Regions from separate parts of the Cellulomonas sp. P4_A2 genome, predicted to be linked through region 1. Evidence: riboswitches for the same ligand, from Rfam matches in the RefSeq annotation. Region 1 holds a riboswitch; each other region holds the start of a gene.
The links. Region 1 has a riboswitch for S-adenosylmethionine ahead of AC1DUE_RS02355 (methylenetetrahydrofolate reductase). Riboswitches for the same ligand answer to the same signal wherever they lie in the genome.
Positions count from the first base shown of each region.

Region 2: linked by a shared signal. The riboswitch ahead of AC1DUE_RS05375 (aminotransferase class V-fold PLP-dependent enzyme) and the one ahead of AC1DUE_RS02355 (methylenetetrahydrofolate reductase) in region 1 are both predicted to bind S-adenosylmethionine.
Region 3: linked by a shared signal. The riboswitch ahead of AC1DUE_RS18800 (ABC transporter permease) and the one ahead of AC1DUE_RS02355 (methylenetetrahydrofolate reductase) in region 1 are both predicted to bind S-adenosylmethionine.

Region 1 covers NZ_JBFUHG010000001.1:453,807-459,657, reverse strand. The annotation lists gene AC1DUE_RS02380 (ABC transporter permease) at 1-491, opposite strand, end outside; gene AC1DUE_RS02375 (ATP-binding cassette domain-containing protein) at 491-1,414, opposite strand; gene AC1DUE_RS02370 (TetR/AcrR family transcriptional regulator) at 1,496-2,734, shown strand; gene AC1DUE_RS02365 (DNA-3-methyladenine glycosylase I) at 2,731-3,330, shown strand; gene AC1DUE_RS02360 (hypothetical protein) at 3,523-3,738, shown strand; SAM riboswitch class I at 3,814-3,908, shown strand; gene AC1DUE_RS02355 (methylenetetrahydrofolate reductase) at 3,952-5,004, shown strand; gene metE (5-methyltetrahydropteroyltriglutamate--homocysteine S-methyltransferase) at 5,001-5,851, shown strand, end outside.
Region 2 covers NZ_JBFUHG010000004.1:126,940-132,790, forward strand. The annotation lists gene AC1DUE_RS05370 (DUF2568 domain-containing protein) at 115-465, opposite strand; gene AC1DUE_RS05375 (aminotransferase class V-fold PLP-dependent enzyme) at 735-2,129, opposite strand; SAM riboswitch class IV at 2,168-2,282, opposite strand; SAM riboswitch class I at 2,401-2,502, shown strand; partial or broken gene AC1DUE_RS05380 (DUF1737 domain-containing protein) at 2,496-2,675, shown strand; gene AC1DUE_RS05385 (rhodanese-like domain-containing protein) at 2,702-3,121, shown strand; gene AC1DUE_RS05390 (O-succinylhomoserine sulfhydrylase) at 3,118-4,374, shown strand; gene AC1DUE_RS05395 (DUF1345 domain-containing protein) at 4,418-5,041, shown strand; gene AC1DUE_RS05400 (pyridoxamine 5'-phosphate oxidase family protein) at 5,034-5,519, opposite strand; gene AC1DUE_RS05405 (hypothetical protein) at 5,639-5,851, shown strand, end outside.
Region 3 covers NZ_JBFUHG010000025.1:34,019-39,869, reverse strand. The annotation lists gene AC1DUE_RS18820 (GNAT family N-acetyltransferase) at 1-625, opposite strand, end outside; gene AC1DUE_RS18815 (M20 family metallopeptidase) at 622-1,968, opposite strand; gene AC1DUE_RS18810 (rhodanese-like domain-containing protein) at 1,965-2,381, opposite strand; gene AC1DUE_RS18805 (NADPH-dependent oxidoreductase) at 2,411-3,229, opposite strand; SAM riboswitch class IV at 3,405-3,514, shown strand; gene AC1DUE_RS18800 (ABC transporter permease) at 3,559-4,557, shown strand; gene AC1DUE_RS18795 (ABC transporter permease) at 4,559-5,473, shown strand; gene AC1DUE_RS18790 (dipeptide ABC transporter ATP-binding protein) at 5,470-5,851, shown strand, end outside.

The DNA.
Region 1 (5,851 bases):
GCGATCCACGTGAGCGCGAGGACGAACAGGGCGATGAGCCCGAGCGCTGCGACCCAGTCGAGCACGGACGCGTGCGCGTCGAACCCGATGAGGAACGCGATCCCGACCACGAGCGCGGTCGACACCGCGTTGCGCGCCATCGACGCGACCACGTGCCCGGTGAGCACGCCCGTCGGGCGGATCGGCAGGGACCGGAAGCGGTCGATGATGCCGCCGGTCATGTCGCTGGCGACGTCGACCGCGGTGTTCGCGGACCCGTACCCGGCGGTGAGGAGGATGATCCCGGGCACGACCCAGTCGACGTAGTCCATGCCGGCATCGAGCGCCCCGCCGAACACGTAGACGAACATCAGCAGGAGCATCACCGGCAGCAGCACCGCCAGCAGGATCGTGTCGAGCTGCCGCACGGAGCGGCGGACGGAGCGCCAGACGAGCGACGCGGTGTCGTGGACGCCCCAGCCCAGGGCTGGCGGCGTGGTGATCGTGGTCATCAGGACTCCTTGCTCGTCGACGAGGCAGCGAGGACGAGCTCCGGGTCCGCGTCGTCGGCCGGGCGGCCGGTGAGCGTCAGGAAGACGTCGTCGAGGGTGGGGGAGCGGACCTCCCAGGTGTCCACGGCGATGCCGCGGCGCTCGATGTCGGCGAGGATCCGGCGGACGTCGTGCACGGAACCGTCGGTCTGGATCCGCTCCTCCGCGCCGTCTCGGAGACGGAGCTCGACGTGCGCGGAACCGACCGCCCGCTTGAGCTCGGACGCCGTGCCGTCGGCGATCATCCGGCCGTGGTCGATGACCGCGATCCGGTCGGCCAGCTGGTCGGCCTCCTCGAGGTACTGCGTGGTGAGCAGCACGGTCGTCCCGGTCGCGACGACGTCGCGGATGACCTCCCACAGCCCGTTGCGGCTGCGCGGGTCGAGGCCTGTGGTCGGCTCGTCGAGGAACACCACCTGCGGGCGAGCGAGCAGCCCGACGGCCAGGTCGAGCCGGCGCCGCATGCCGCCGGAGTAGGACTTCACCACGCGGCGGCCGGCGTCGGTGAGGTCGAACAGCTCCAGCAGCTCGTCGCTGCGGATGCGTACCTCCTGCTTGCCCAGGTGTGCGAGGCGTGCCATGAGCCGCAGGTTCTCGACGCCGGTCAGGAGCTCGTCGACGGCCGCGAACTGCCCGGTGAGGCTGATCGACGCGCGGACGTCCGCGGCCTGCTTCACCACGTCCTTGCCGGCGACGTACGCGGTGCCCGCGTCCGGCTTCAGCAGCGTGGACAGGATGCGGATGGTGGTGGTCTTGCCGGCCCCGTTGGGACCGAGCAGGGCGAGGACCTCGCCCTGTGCGACGTCGAGGTCGACGCCGTCGAGCACGGTGATGTCGCCGTAGGACTTGCGCAGTCCTCGGGCGACGACGACGGGTGCACTCATCGGGATCCCCTTTTTTGTGTATGGCGTAAACTGTGTGTGTACTTCATACACACTTGTAGGATCGGCAGTCAAGGAGGTGTCGTGAGCCAGGAATCGAACGACCCACAGGCAGCACGCGAGGCCGAGGACGCCCGCCGTGAGGCCGAGGCGCTGCGCAAGGACCGCGAACGCGCCGAGCGCGCAGAGGCCAAGGAGGCCGAGCGGGCGCGGCGCGACCTGGAGAAGGCCGAGCGCGACGCGGCGCGGGACGTCGAGCGTCGCCGGCGCGAGGCCGACAAGCGCGTCAAGGACAGGGAGAAGGCCGAGCGCGACGAGCGTGAGCGACAGGAGAAGGCCGCCCGCGACGCCGCTCGTGAGGCCGCCACGCGGCTGCGCGAGGCGGAGCGCGCCGAGCGCACCGCGTCGCTCGCGCAGCAGCGGGCCGCCCGGGACGCCGAGAAGGCCCGGCGGCAGGCGGTCCGGGTCGCCGCGTCGACCGCTCCCGCGGACGAACTGCCGCTGCCCGCCGACCTTCCGCCCGGCATCGCGGTGCTGTGGCGAGCGCCGGCGGTCGGGCGGCCGGGTCCGCGCCCGGGCCTGTCGCTGGAGCAGATCGCCGACGCGGGCATCGCGCTGGCCGACGCCGAGGGCCTGGACGCCGTCTCGATGTCGCGTCTGGCCGAGTCGCTCGGCTTCACGACGATGTCGCTCTACCGCTACGTCACGTCCAAGGACGAGGTGCTGAGCCTCATGTCCGACCGCGCCGCGGGCACGCCTCCCGTCACCGACGCCTCGCTGGGGGGCTGGCGCGAGCGGCTCGAGCTCATCCTCGCGATCCAGCAGCCGATCCTGCGCGCGCACCCGTGGCTGGCCCGCACGACCACGGTCCTGCACGCCATCGGCCCGGGGCGGCTCTCCTGGATGGAGGGCATGCTCGCGGCGCTCGAGGACACCCCGCTGACCGAGTCGCAGAAGGTCGGCGCCATCGGCGTGCTCTCCACGCATGCGCTCGACCAGCTGCGGGTGAGCGAGCAGCTGTCGGCGCAGGCACGCACCGCGGCGGTCGGCCCCACGGAGGGCGACGCACCCGACCTGGGCACGCTCATCGGCATCCTCGCGACGCCCGCCTCGCACCCCGCGCTGCTGCGCGCCGTCGACGCCGGCGGCTTCGTCTGGGACCCGCTCGACGAGGACACCCTCGACTTCGGCACGCAGCTGATCCTCGACGGCATCGAGCGGCTGATCGTCGTCGCGTCGAGCCGACCCCAGCCCTCGCTCGACCGAGCGGCTCCGCATCCGGCCGGTCCGGTGTCGGACGGAGGAGACAGACTCGGGGCATGACGCTCCCCGACCCACTTCCCGAGCCTCGGCCGGACTCGAACATCGGCCGCTGCTTCGGCGACGGCAACCCGCTCTACGAGAAGTACCACGACGAGGAGTGGGGCAAGCCGGTCCACGGCGAGAACGCGCTCTTCGAGCGGTTCGCGCTCGAGGGCTTCCAGTCCGGGCTCGCCTGGATCACGGTCCTGCGCAAGCGGCCCGCGTTCCGGGCGGCGTTCGCGGACTTCGACCCGGAGGTCGTGGCCGAGTTCGGCGACGACGACGTCGCGCGGCTGATGGCCGACGCGTCGATCGTGCGCAACCTCGCCAAGATCGAGGCCACCATCGCGAACGGCCGGGCGCTGCGCGCGCTGCACACGGACGGCGGCTCCCTCGACGCGGTCCTGTGGTCGCACGCCCCCGACCGCTCCGGCTGGACGCGTCCCGCCACGTGGACGGACGTCCCGGCCATCACCCCTGAGTCCAAGGCCCTCGCCAAGGAGCTCAAGTCGCTCGGTTTCCGGTTCGTCGGACCCACCACCGCGTACGCCGCCATGCAGGCCTGCGGGGTGGTGGACGACCACCTGGCCACGTGTCCGAGCGCCCAGGGTGCCTAGCCGAGGCTCCGGACCCCCCGCGCCCCTAGAGATGGACGCCTGACCAGGCAGAACGCACTGGTACGCCCGGGTGAAGCACTGGACGACGGGGTCCTGGGCGTGCTGTGGCGCCGGGTGAGATCGATACTCCTGCCGGGTGACGCTCCCGAACCCATCTCGGCAGGTGAGAACCAGCCGACTATCGTGCCGAGAATGGCAGACGTCTTCGAACCCGACGGGCGGCACGACGACGTGCGCGCCGCGGCCGATGCGTTGACGGGAACCCCGGCACCGGACGTGGACATCCTCGCCGCGGTGCAGGACGGGCTGCGGCTCGTCCCGGCCGGCTCGCCCACCTCGTGGTTCGACGTCCCGCAACAGCGCCGCGGGCGTGACGACAACACCCTCGGCGGACGCCGTGGGGTCTGATCGCTCCCCGGGACAGTCTCGTCTCACCCATCGAGCGTGGTTGCCCACCATGTGGTCGGCGGTCTACGATCGCGCCTACCATCCAGAGCGGCCGAGAGACCTGGCTCGACGACGCCGCAGCAACCCCCCTCTTGCGAGGGTGTGGGTGCTTCCGCCAGGGACGATGGAGTGAACCCAGATGTCCCCGAACGACCGTTGCCCCACCCCGCAGGCGTGCCCGTGAGCGCCGCGACGCTGGAACCTCGCACGCCCGGGCTGCACGTCGCCCCGGCCGCGCGCCCCCACGCCGCCAACGACCGGCCGACCATCTCCTTCGAGCTCTTCCCGCCGCGCAACCCCGACGCCGCGCCGCGCCTGTGGGCGACCATCCAGGCGCTCGAGTCGGTGCACCCGGACTTCGTCTCGGTCACCTACGGCGCCTCGGGCAAGACGCGCGTCACCACCCGGCAGCTGGTCCGCCGGCTGCTGCGGGAGACGACGCTCAACCCGATCGCCCACCTGACCTGCGTCGGCACCTCCCGCGAGGAGATCACGACGATCGTCGAGGAGTTCCTCGACGAGGGCGTCCGCTCTTTCCTGGCGCTGCGCGGCGACCCGCCCGTCGACCAGCAGGACTGGGTGGCCCACCCGGACGGCCTGCAGACCGCCGGCGAGCTGGTGGAGCTGCTGCGCCAGATCGAGGCGCAGCGCTGCGCGGACAGCCCGTCGCAGGCGGTGCGCGCGCGCGTCCGACCGCTGTCGGTCGCGGTCGCGGCCTTCCCGCGCGGCAACCACGCCACCGGCGGCACCCGCGCCCAGGACGTCGCCTCGCTGCTGGCCAAGCAGGAGGCGGGTGCCGACTTCGCCATCACGCAGGTGTTCTTCGACGCCGACGACTACCTCGGGATCGTCGCCGACGCGCGCGACGCCGGGGTCACCATCCCGATCATCCCGGGCATCATCCCGACCACCGATCCCGCCCGCCTGCACCGCGTGCAGGAGCTCACCGGGGTCCCGGTGCCTGAGAGACTGTTCGACCTGCTCGGCTCCGCCGACGACGAGCTCGACCGCCACCGCCGGGGCATCCGCGCGAGCGTCGACCTGGTCAACGGCGTCCTGGACGGCGGGGCTCCCGGCGTCCACCTCTACACGTTCAACCAGCACCATGCCGTACTTGACCTGCTCGAGGGTGCACACCTCGACGGCGGAGCTCGGACAGCTCCCGACCTGGCCAGCGGGCCGCAGGTCACGGCAACCGCCGACCCTCGAGGGACTGAAATACCATGACCAAGATCCAGTTTCCGGCACAGTTCCCCGCCGGCTCCGTGCTCGGCTACCCCCGGATCGGCCCGCGCCGTGAGCTGAAGAAGGCCATCGAGTCCTTCTGGGCGGGCAAGTCGTCCGCCGACGAGGTCGAGGCCGTCGCCGCCGACCTGCGCCGCCGGACCCGGACGCGTCTGGCTGAGCTCGGCCTGGCGACCGACGTGCCCGCGATCCCGAGCGCGTTCTCGTTCTACGACCACGTGCTCGACGCGACGGCCGTCGTGGGCGCCGTGCCCGCACGCTTCGCCGACCTGGTGGCCGCCGACGGCACGCTCGACCTGGCCGGCTACTCGACCGTGGCGCGCGGTCGCGGCGACGACCTGCCGCTCGAGATGACCAAGTGGTTCGACACCAACTACCACTACCTGGTCCCCGAGATCGGCCCCGAGACCACGTTCCGCTACGCGAGCGACCGCCCCGTGCGGGAGTTCAAGGAGGCCCTGGCCGAGGGCGTCCTGACGCGTCCGGTCATCGTCGGTCCCGTCACGTACCTCGCGCTGGCCAAGTCCACCGAGGGCGCGCCCGACGACTTCGCGCCGATCGACCGCCTCGAGGACCTGCTGCCCGTCTACGCGGCACTCCTGCAGGACCTCGCCGCCGCGGGTGCCACCTGGGTGCAGATCGAGGAGCCCGCGCTGGTCTCCGACTCGATCGAGGTGCCGGCCGAGCAGCTGCTCGCCGCCGTCATCGAGGCCTACCGGGCCCTGGCAACGGACCTCACCGACCGCCCGGCGATCCTCGTCGCCGCCCCGTACGGCGACCTGGGTGCGGCGTTCCCCGTGCTCGCCGCCACCGACGTCGAGGCCATCGG
Region 2 (5,851 bases), on a different contig from region 1:
TGCTGGTCAGGCGTTCGGGTCGCGACGAACACCGCGGCAACGCTCGTGCTCGCGGCGGGTCAGGCGTTGCGGTCGCGACGAACACCGCGGCAACGCACGAGCTCGCCCCAGAGGTCAGGCGTTGCGGGTCGCGACGAACACCGCGCCGCCGACCACCGCGAACGGGATCGCGACGAGCGGTGAGATGCCGGCCAGCAGCGCGACGACCGCCGTCGCGACGAACAGCCCGGTGGCCGCGGCCGCACGGGCCGTGCCCGCGAGTCGGTGGTCCGACCGCGGCGCCATCCAGCGGCTCCACACCGCGACGGCCACCACGACGAACGCGACTGCCAGGAGCAGGGACACGAGCGTGCTGCTGCCCAGCCGCCAACCGGCGACCGCCAGCAGAGCGATCATCGCCAGCTCGACGAGGAACGCCAGCACGCCGAGCACCCCGACCTGCTGCTGCGCCACGGGATCGGTCACGCGCCCATCCTGCCGACGAACCGCCCAGCGCCGCGACCCCGCTGCGCGCAGGCCGAGATCGACCCTTAGGCGCGAGATCGGCGCTCGGAACTGCCGATCTCGCGCCGAGAGGTCGCTCTCGGCGCCGCGCTCGCGCGCGGCCGGGCGCAGCGGGGTGGTCGCGAGCGCGGCAGTTCCGTGCGAACGCGGCAGCAGCAGGTGCCGCGTTCGACAGGAAGTGCCGCGTTCGCCGACGCCGAACGGTTACCGCCGGTGGCGCCGAGCCTGCGTCAGTCGTCGAGGGCCGGGCCGCAGGCGGCCGCGGCCGTGGCGGCCAGGTGGTCCAGGCCGTGGACGGCGACGAGCGGGCGGGTGTCCTCGACGACCGCCCAGCAGCCGTCGACGATCTCGTAGCCGGACGCGGGGCCGTCGGCGAGGTACTGCGTCAGGGCGGTGACCAGCCGGTCGACGGCCTCGCTCGTCGTGCCGACGCCGACGGACGCGCGGATCGCACCGTCGGAGGCGTTCAGGTGCGCGAGGAGCGGGTGGGCGCAGAAGCGGCCGTCACGGACGCCGATCCCGTGCTCGGCCGACAGGTAGGCGGCGACCAGGCCGGGGTTGTGGCCCGGGACGGTGAAGGTCAGGACGCCGACGGGCGGGGCAGAGTCGGGCCAGATGCGCGCGATCTCGACGCCGTCGATGGCGGACAGGCCCGCGACGAGCCGGGCACGCAGGGCGTCCTCGTGGGCGTGCAGCGCACCGGCCGGGAGGGCCGCGAGCTGGTCGCACGCCTCCGCGAGCGCGATGGCGCCGATGACGTTGGGCGAGCCGGCCTCGTGCCGGGCAGGTGCGGGCTGCCACACGGTGCGGTCCGTGCGCACGTCGCGCACCGCACCTCCCCCTGCGAGGTACGGCGCACCTGCGTCGAGCCAGTCGCGACGTCCGACCAGGGCGCCGGCCCCGAACGGTGCGTACGTCTTGTGGCCCGAGAACGCGATGTAGTCGGCGTCGGAGGCCGCGAGCGAGAACCCGCGGTGTGGCACCAGCTGGGCGCCGTCGACGGCGACGCGGGTGCCCTCGGCGTGCGCGAGGGCGATGACCTCGTCGAGCGGCAGCGACTCACCGGTGACGTTGGAGGCGCCGGTGACGGTCAGGAGCGCGTAGTGCCGGCGCGCGAGCTCGTCGCGAAGCCTGGACAGCGTCTCGGCGACCGTGCGGGCGATCGGCAGGATGGTGGTCGAGTGGCCGTGCCCGTCCGCGGAGTGCACCCAGGGCAGCAGGTTGGCGTGGTGCTCGATGTCCAGCACCAGCACCCGGGACCCGCTCGGGACGACTCGGGCCAGAAGGTTGAGCGAGTCGGTGGTGTTGCGGGTGATGATCGCGACGTCGTCGGGACGCGCGTCAACGAACCGCGCGATCGTCTGGCGCGACGACTCGTACAGGGCGGTGGACACCTGCGACAGGTACCCGGCGCCGCGGTGGACGGACGCGTACAGCGGCAGGACCTCCGTGACGCGCGCGGCGACGGCCTCGAGGGCGGGCGCGGACGCGGCGTAGTCGAGGTTGGCGTAGACGCGCTGCGTGCCGTCGACGAGGGGCACCGTGGTGTTGCCGCCGACGACGGGGAGCAGCTCGCTCACCGCGTCGACGTCCACACACGAGAGGCGCTCGGCAGTTGTGGTCATGATGGTCCTCCGACACAGAGGGGCACCGCCGTCGGTGGACCCCGCGCTTGCCGAGCCCCGGACGGAGCTCGGCCAGGTCGTCACCCGGGGCACCCCACCGCGGAGGAGGGTTGCCGGCCAGCGAGCCGGGGCTTGACGCTGGCGCTCATGACCTGAGAAGAGGGTCCCCGTCCCGCCGCGCACGTGTCAACGCACGATCGGATTCGTCTCGGATCGCGAGACTTCGATTCCACCAGTTGGATTCCGTCCGACGCCCGCACTAGCATCACCGGCACCATCCAGAGCGGCCGAGAGATCTGGCTCGACGACGCCGCAGCAACCCGCGTGCACGACAGTGCACGGACGAGGGTGCTACCGCCAGGACCGATGGAGGCTGTGCACGTGACAGAACGACTCAGGTACCGGCTGCTCAGCGGCACCGACGACATCGCCTTCTGCGAGCGCGTCTCGGAGGCCCTGGCCGACGGCTACGTGCTGCACGGCGGCCCGGCCGCGACCTACGACGGCGAGCGTGTGATCGTCGCGCAGGCCGTCATCCTTCCCAGCAACGCGACCCACGAGACGAGGCCCGTATGAGCTACGCCGGCGACCTGACCCCCCAGCAGGCCTGGGACCTCCTGACGTCCGACGGCGACGCGCTGCTGGTCGACGTGCGCACCGACGCCGAGTGGGCCTACGTCGGCATCCCCGACGCCGCGTCGATCGGCGGCCGCTCCGCGCTGGTCGAGTGGGTCTCGTACCCGTCGGGACGCCCGAACCCGCAGTTCCTCAAGCAGCTCGGCGAGCTCGGGCTCACTCCGGGCGACGGGCGGCCGATCGTGTTCCTGTGCCGCTCGGGCGTCCGCTCGGTGCACGCCGCGAACGCCGCGACGGCCGCGGGTCTCGGTCCGGCGTACAACGTCCTCGAGGGCTTCGAGGGCGACGTGGGTGCCGACGGGCACCGCGGGCACTCGGGCTGGCGCGCGGCCGGCCTGCCGTGGCGGCAGCGGTGAGCCCTCGGGTGCCGGGTCCCGGCGACTGGGACGAGAAGCGGGTCGAGCGCGGGACGCTGCGGCCGGACACCCTCGCCGTGCGCGGCGGGCTGGTGCGCTCGCAGTTCCAGGAGATGTCCGAGGCGCTCTTCCTGACGCAGGGCTACGTCTACGACGACGCCGCTCAGGCCGAGTCCGCGTTCGCGGGCGAGCACGACCGGTTCCTGTACTCGCGCTACAACAACCCGACGGTCTCGACGTTCGAGGAGCGGCTGCGGCTGCTCGAGGGCGCCGAGGCGGCGTTCGCCACCGCCAGCGGGATGTCCGCGGTGTTCACCGCGATCGCGGCTGTCGCCAAGTCGGGCTCGCGCGTCGTCGCGGCCCGGGCCCTGTTCGGGTCCACGGTCGTGCTCTTCGAGGAGGTCTTCGCCCAGTGGGGTGTGACCACCGACTACGTCGACGGGCACGACCTCGCGCAGTGGGAGGCGGCGCTCTCGACGCCGGCCGACGTCGTGTTCTTCGAGACGCCGTCCAACCCGATGCAGGACCTGGTCGACATCGCGGCGGTCACGACGCTCGCGCACGCCGCGGGCGCGATCGTGATCGTCGACAACGTCTTCGCGACGCCCGTCCTGTCGAAGCCGCTCGACTTCGGCGCCGACGTCATCGTCTACTCGGCGACCAAGCACATCGACGGCCAGGGCCGCGTGCTCGGTGGCGCGATCCTGGGGTCGGAGGAGTACATCCACGGACCCGTGCAGACGCTCATCCGGAACACCGGCCCGTCGCTGTCGGCGTTCAATGCGTGGGTCCTGCTCAAGGGCCTCGAGACCCTCTCGATCCGGGTCAAGCACCAGACGGCGTCGGCCCTGCGGCTGGCGACCTGGCTCGAGGAGCAGCCGGGCGTCTCGCTGGTCCGCTACCCGTACCTGCCCTCGCACCCGCAGCACGCGCTCGCGCTGCAGCAGCAGAGCGGCGGCGGGACGGTCGTGACCTTCAACCTCGCGGTGCCCGACGGCGCGTCGTCCGAGGTTGCCAAGAAGGCGACGTTCGGCGTGGTCGACGCGCTGCGGATCATCGACATCTCGAACAACCTGGGCGACGCGAAGTCGATCATCACGCACCCCGCCACCACGACGCACCGCAAGCTGGGCGCCGAGGGCCGGGCGGCCGTGGGGATCGGCGAGGCGACGCTCCGGCTGTCGATCGGCCTCGAGGACCCGGACGACCTGATCGACGACCTCACGCAGGCGCTGGACACGCTCGGTCGCTGACGACGTCCCGCGGGTGTCCGTGCGGCCGGTGAACACTGGCGGCATGGACACCCGGCGGCTCGTCGTCTCCCCGGCCCTGCGGCTCGGCGTCGGAGTCGTGGCCGGTCTCGTCGTCGCCGTGCTGGTCGCCTGGACGTCCGGGTTCGCCGCGTTCCTGTCCGGCTGGGCCGTCGCCGCGGCCGTCTTCGTCGTCTGGACCTGGCTCGCGTGCGCGCCGATGGGTCCCGACGAGACCGCGGCGCACGCCACCCGCGAGGAACCGACTCGGCTGGCCTCCCACGTCATCGTGATCGCGGCGGCCTTCGTCACGCTCGGCGGCGTGGTCCACGTGCTGGTGAGCTCGTCGCTGCACGCGTGGCTGCCCGCGATCGCGGTCCTGGCGAGCGTGGTCGCGTCCTGGGCCGCGATCCACACGGTGTTCGCGCTCCGGTACGCCCGCATGTACCTGACGGACGGCGCCGGCGGGATCGACTTCCACCAGGAGGAGCCGCCCGAGTACACCGACTTCGCCTACGTCGCGCTGACGGTCGGCATGAGCTTCGCCATCTCGGACACCGACCTCGGCTCGTCGCGGATGCGCCGGACCGCGCTCGCGCACGCGCTGCTGAGCTACCTGTTCGGCACCGTCATCATCGCGCTGCTGGTGAACCTCGTCGCCTCTATCTGAGCTCGACCGTCTCGTTCTCGCCTCCGTCGTACCGCTCGCCGGTGACCTTGGCCTTCACCAGGCTGAACGCGGTGGTCAGCTTGCCGCCGGGCGCGTGCCAGTACTCGGCCGTCTGACCGCGCAGGGCGATGAGGACCACGCCGGGGGTCTCGGGGCCGTCCGGGAACCACGCGTCGGCCGTCGGCCCCCAGAGCTCCTTGATCTTGGCGAGGTCCCGCACGACGTCGGCCGTCCCCGACACCGACACCCACGACGTCGACTCCGCGAACGCGGCGTTCGCGGGACTGCCGGCCTCGATCTCGTGCACCTTGTGGCTGTCGGCGTCGGCGAAGAACCACAGGTCGCCGTCGTAGTCGACGTCCTGCACACCCATCGGGCGGCTGACCAGCGCCCCGCTCGGGTCCACCGTCGTGAGCATCGCGAACCTCGCGGCCTTGATCAGCTTCGCCACCGTCGCGACGTCGTCGTCGTGCGTCATGAGCACTCCCTGCCTGTGGACCGCCCGGGGTGTTCTCACCGGATGGTGCGGCCACGGTAGGCAGGATCCGCACGACCCACCACTGGAACGGTCGTGGCCCGACGCGCGATGCTCGGGGCATGGACAACGAGTTCGACGCCGTCGCGGTGGACCTGGTCGCCCGCGGAGCGACCCTCGGCCAGATGATGGGCCACCCCATGCTCAAGGTCGGGTCCTCGATGTTCGCCGCGTTCACCGGCGACGAGCACCTGGCCGTCAAGCTCGGGCGCTCCACCCCCGAGCACGCCGAGGCGCTCGCGCTCCCGGGCGCCGCGGTCTGGTCGCCGGGCGGC
Region 3 (5,851 bases), on a different contig from region 1:
CGTGCTCGCGAGCCCGGGCGGCGACGTCGGCGAGGGAGGCGCGGTAGTCGTCGGGGATGTCGTAGTCGTGGGCGTAGGCCTCGACCGACAGCTGCGCGACGCGGTCGTACTCGTGCGGCGCGACCAGCCGGACGCGCAGGCCGGTGCGGGCGACGTCGTAGCGGTACACGACCAGACCGGTGATCGCTTCCCGGTCGACCACCCGCTCGAACCCGAGCCGGTGGTACAGGCGTTGCGCGACGACGTTGCGGGCGCCGGTGTCCAGCACCAGCGCGGTGACACCCCAGGCCCGCGCGCGGGCGACCGACTCCGCCAGGAGCGCGGCGCCGACCCCACGACCGCGAGCTCCCGGCGCGGTGGTCAGCAGCCGCACCTCGGCCTCGTCGTCGCGGGCCTGCCGCGTGTACCCGGTGCCGGCCCGCAGCAGGCTGATCGTGCCCAGCAGCTCGTCGCCGTCGAGCGCCACGAGCAGGTCGCCGGCCGCCGCGCGCCCGGGAGCGTCGCGCAGCAGCGCCAGCCGCGCCGGGTCCGTCGTCGGACCGAACGGCCCGGTCGCGAACCCGTGCTCGGTGAGCTCCGCGACCGCGGCGTGCTCGTCCGGCCGCGACGTGCGCACCTCGATCACGAGAAGTACCCCTCCACGTCCAGGACGCCGCCGGCGTCCTCGAAGTCCTGCCGCACCGCGGCACGCAGCGCCGGGTCGGCCAGATAGTCCAGGGCCGTGAGCGCGAGCCCGACGGCACCGTCGACGGCGGCGGCGTCCCCGCGAGGACCTCCGGCGACCTCCGCGAACTCGCGGGTGTGCAGGGCCACCTCCGGGTCGCTCACCGCGATCATCGGGTGGATGCCCGGGAGCCGGACGCTCACGTTCCCGAAGTCGGTCGAGGCCGCGAGTATCTCGGGGACGACGCCCCCGGCCAGCACGGTCCGCCCCTGACCGGCCTGGTGCACCGCCCAGCGCTCTGCGAGCGGTCCGTTGGTCCGGACGGGGAGCGTGAACGGGGCCGCGTCCCAGACCAGCTCGGCGGTCGTCCCGGTGGCCAGCGCGGCGCCCCGCGCGATGTCGGCGAGCCGCTCGGAGAGGTCCTTGAGGGTCGTCGGGCTCGCGGACCGGACGTAGTACTCGACGGTCGCGCGCTCAGGCACCACGCTCGGCCGCGTCCCGCCCTCGAGCACCACGCCGTGCACACGGTCGCTCGGCGGGATGTGCTGCCGCAGCATCGCGACCGCCTGGTAGTTCAACGCGACGGCGTCGAGGGCGTTGCGGCCCATGAACGGGCTGGCCGACGCGTGCGCGGCGACCCCGTGGTACGTGACGCGCAGCTGCCGCCGGCCGAGGAACGGGTGGTCGACGACGTCGAAGCCGAACGGGTGCACCATGATCGCCGCGTCGACGCCCTCGATGAACCCGTTGCGCGCCAGGATCTCCTTGCCCGAGCTGCCCTCCTCCGCCGGCGTGCCGAGCAGGAGCACCCGACCCGGCAGGTCCAGACCGTCGGCGACCGCTCGGACCAGCGCGAGGAACGCCCCCGTCGCGGCGCCCGCGATGAGGTGGTGCCCGCACGCGTGACCCACCCCGGGCAGCGCGTCGTACTCGGCCAGGATCGCGACGGTCGGACCCGCGTCCTCGCGAGCCGCGCCGTCGTCGGGCCCGGCCTTGGTCAGCCCCGCGCGCAGCGCGGTCGACAGGCCGTGCGTCCCCACCTTCGCGGGCACGCCGCGCGCCCGCAGCAGGTCCGCGATCGCCGCGACCGAGCGGACCTCGCGGAACGCCTCCTCCGGGTGGGAGTGGATCGCGTGCGCGACGTCGAGGAGGTCCCCCTGGCCGGCGCTCGCCGCGTCCCGCACGAGGGCGCGCGACGTCTCGTCGGCCCCGTCGAACGGGGAGGTCAGCGGGACGAACGACCCGCGTCGGCGCTCGGTGAGCGCGCGCAGCTCGTCGAGGAACGCGGTGGAGGGGGTACTCATCCGGCGGTCGGCTCCTCGGCGGGCAGGCCCGCGTCCTTCCAGGCACCGAAGCCGCCGTCGACGTGGACGACGTTGGTGAAGCCCTTGGCGCGCAGCTCCGCGGCCACCGGGCCGGACCCGCGCACCGAGCCGCAGACGACCACGATCGGCGTGTCCAGCGAGACGACGGGTGCGTGGTGCGTGGCCGCGGCGAGGTCGAACTCGTCGTCGATCGCGTACCGGTCGCCGACCGTGGCGCCGGGGATCGCGCCCGTGCGCGACCGGCCCGTCTCGCTGCGGACGTCGAGCAGGAACGCGCCCTCGGCGACGCGCTCGGCGGCCTCCTGCGGGGTGACCGCGGGCGCGAGCGCCGCGGCGTCCTCGAGGCTGAGGTGCTCGGCGGGGGCGCCCGGGCGGGCGGTGGTCTCGGTCATCGTGCTCTCCTTCGTCGTCGTGCCTGTGCTCATCGGAGCCGGAAACCCTGCGCCTCGAGCGCCGAGCGGAGCTGGTCGCGACCGTTGAGCGCCGCGGGGCCGGAGAGCCGGGCGAGCAGCCGGTCCGTCCAGGAGTGCGACAGCCCCTCGAGGGCGTAGAACTCGCCGATCCGCTCCTCGTAGCCGGCGACCGCGTCGGCGTGGTCCGCGTCGTCGTACACCTCGTGGTGCAGCACGGCCGACTGGGGCAGGCGCGGCTTCACGCGCGTGTTCTCGGACAGGTCGGGCCGCCCGACGACGAGCCCGAACGCGGCGAACACGTGGCGCGGCAGGTGGAGCAGTTCGGCCACCTCGGCCGGCCGGTTGCGCAGCGCGCCGATGTACACCGTCCCCAGCCCCAGCGACTCCGCGGCGAGCACCGCGTTCTGCGCGGCCAGCGCCGCGTCGACGAACCCGACGACGGCCGTCTCGAGGTAGTCCGCGCCCTCGGTCGGCGCGTCGTGGGCCGCGGCGATGGCGTGGGCGCGGCCGAGGTCGACGAGCCAGACGAGCAGCAGCGGCGCCTGCGTGATGTGCGCCTGGTTGCCCGCGAGCGCGGACAGGGCCGACCGGCGCTGGTCGTCGCGCACGGCCACGACGCTCCACAGCTGCAGGTTCGAGCTGGTCGCGGCGGACTGCGCGGCGGCGACTACGGCCGCGAGCTCGGCGTCCGAGACGTCGTCGGGCAGGTACCGCCGCACGGAGCGGTGCGCGAGCTGCAGCTCGATGACGTCGGAGGTGGCGACGTCGTCGGGTGCGACACCGCCGTAGCGGGCGTCGAGCGTGGACGGGAGGAGGGCGACGGACATGGTTCCCCTGGTGAGCGCGCTGTCGGAGTTCGCGGGGAGGGTGAGCCGCCCGGATGCCGAAGTCAACGAACCGTCGGCGACGTCTCACATCTCGGTCCTCGGGCAGTGCGTCCAGTCCGTGAGACGCAGCGGCGGATCGTTGACGACCCCGCGCCTCGTCCTTACCTTCGCGGCCGGTATCGAGTCCCGACGCAAAGCCCTGGTTGGTCGGGCAGCAACCCTTCACGTGACGGGGTGCTCCAGGTGACTACCCGGCACGGCGTTCCCGCCGTGCAAGCACAGACGACGGAACGAGGACCCCCGATGCGCGCCTTCCCCCGGGCCCCGCGATGAACCGCTACGTGCTCGCCCGCCTCGGGCAGGCGCTCCTCGTGCTCTGGGCCGCCTACACGGTGTCGTTCGTCGTGCTCTACGCGCTGCCGGGCGACCCGGTCTCGCTCATGTACGGCGGCGAGTCGTCGGACGTCACGCCCGAGCAGCTCGACGCGCTGCGCGCCCAGTACGGCCTCGACCAGCCGCTGCCGGTGCAGTACCTGACACAGCTTGGGGGCGTCCTGCGCGGGGACCTCGGCACGTCGGTGGTCCTGCACCGGCCGGTGACCGGCCTGATCGCCGAGGCGATCCCGCCGACCGCGGCCATCGCGGCGGCCGCGTTCGTGCTCGCTCTCCTGGTCGGCGGCGGGCTGGCCATCGTCGCGACCCTGGTGCGCAGCCGCGGCCTGTCCAACGCGCTGCTCGGCCTGCCCCCGCTCGGGGTCGCGATCCCGTCGTTCTGGTTCGGTCTGATGCTCGTCCAGTGGTTCTCGTTCCAGAACCCGATCTTCCCAGCGGTGGGCAACAAGGGGTTCTCCTCGATCGTCCTGCCGGCGGTGACGCTCGCGGTGCCCACGGCGGCGCTGATCGCGCAGATGCTCTCGCGCAGCCTCCAGCACAGCCTGCGCCAGCCGTACGTCGACACGGCCCGTGCCAAGGGCGCCGGCTCGGTGCGCGTCCACTTCCGGCACGCGTTGCGCAACGCCTCGCTCCCCGCGCTCACGGTGACCGGACTGGTCATCGGCGAGCTCCTGGCCGGGGCGGTCGTCACCGAGACCGTGTTCTCCCGTGCCGGGATCGGCCGGCTCACCGCGACGTCCGTCAGCGCGCAGGACATCCCCGTCGTGATGGGCGTCGTCCTGTTCGCCGCCGCCGTGTTCGTGCTGGTCAACCTCGCGGTCGACCTGCTCTACCCCCTGCTCGACCCGCGGATCGTGCGGCACTCGCGTCCACCGAAGGCCGCGGCCCCGGTCGCCGCGGCCGCGGTCCGTGAGCCCGCGACGGCGGGGGTGTGACATGACGGACCTTCTCGACGACCTCGCCACCACCGCCGCCGACCTCCCGGCCGACGCGCCGCTGGATCAGCCCGACGAGCAGACGCGCGGGCGGTTCGCCTGGGTCGGCGACCTGCTGCGCAGGCCCGGGCTCCTCCTCGCTCTCGTCTGGATCGGGTTCGTGCTCGTGGCGGCGTTCGTGCCGCAGGTGCTCGCGCCCGGCGACCCGCTCACCGGAGTGCCGGCCGACAAGCTGCAGGCCCCCTCGTCGGCGCACTGGTTCGGCACCGACCAGCTGGGTCGCGACCTGTACACGCGGGTGGTGCACGGCACGCAGCTGACGCTCGAGGCGGCGCTCGTGGCCGTCGGCGTCGGCCTGCTGGTCGGGGCCGTGGTCGGTCTGGTCGCCGGCTTCGTCGGTGGCGTGTTCGACGACGTCGTCATGCGCGTCGTCGACGTGCTGCTGTCCATCCCCGCGCTGCTGCTCTCGCTCGCGCTCATCACGGCGCTCGGCTTCGGGACGGTCAAGGTGGCGATCGCGGTCGGCCTGGCCAGCGTCGCGACGGTCTCACGCATCATGCGCTCCGAGGTCCTGCGTGTGCGCTCGTCGGTCTACGTCGAGGCCGCGCACGCCGGCGGCAGCCGCTGGTGGTCGGTCCTGTTCCAGCACGTGCTCCCCAACGCCTCGGGCCCCGTCGTCGTGCTCGCCGCCCTGCAGCTCGGCACGGCGATCCTCGCGGTGTCCGCACTCAGCTTCCTCGGGTACGGCGCTCCCCCGCCCGCGCCCGAGTGGGGTGCGCTGGTGTCCGGCGGTCGCGACTACCTGCGCACGTCCTGGTGGCTGACCACGCTGCCCGGCCTGACGATCGCGCTCAGCGTGCTGGCCGCGGGCCGCCTGTCGCGTGCCCTCGACCGGCACGACGGGGGTGGGGCATGACCTCCTCCGAGCGGCTTCTGACGGTCACGGACCTCGCGGTCGCGTACCGGACGCGTCGCGGCACGGTCCGCGCCGTACGGGACGTCTCGCTGCACGTCGACGCGGGCGAGACCGTCGCCGTGGTCGGCGAGTCCGGGTCCGGCAAGTCGACCACCGCCGCCGCGGTGGTCCGGCTCCTGGCGCCGGCGGCCGTGATCGACCACGGGAGCATCGACCTGCTGGGCCACGACGTGGTCCACGCCTCCCACCGCGACCTGCGCAACGTGCGCGGCGTCCTGGTCGGCCTGGTCCCGCAGGACCCCACGGTGTCGCTCAACCCCGTCACCCGCATCGGCGACCAGGTGGCCGAGGTGCTGCGCATCCACGGTCTGGCCGACC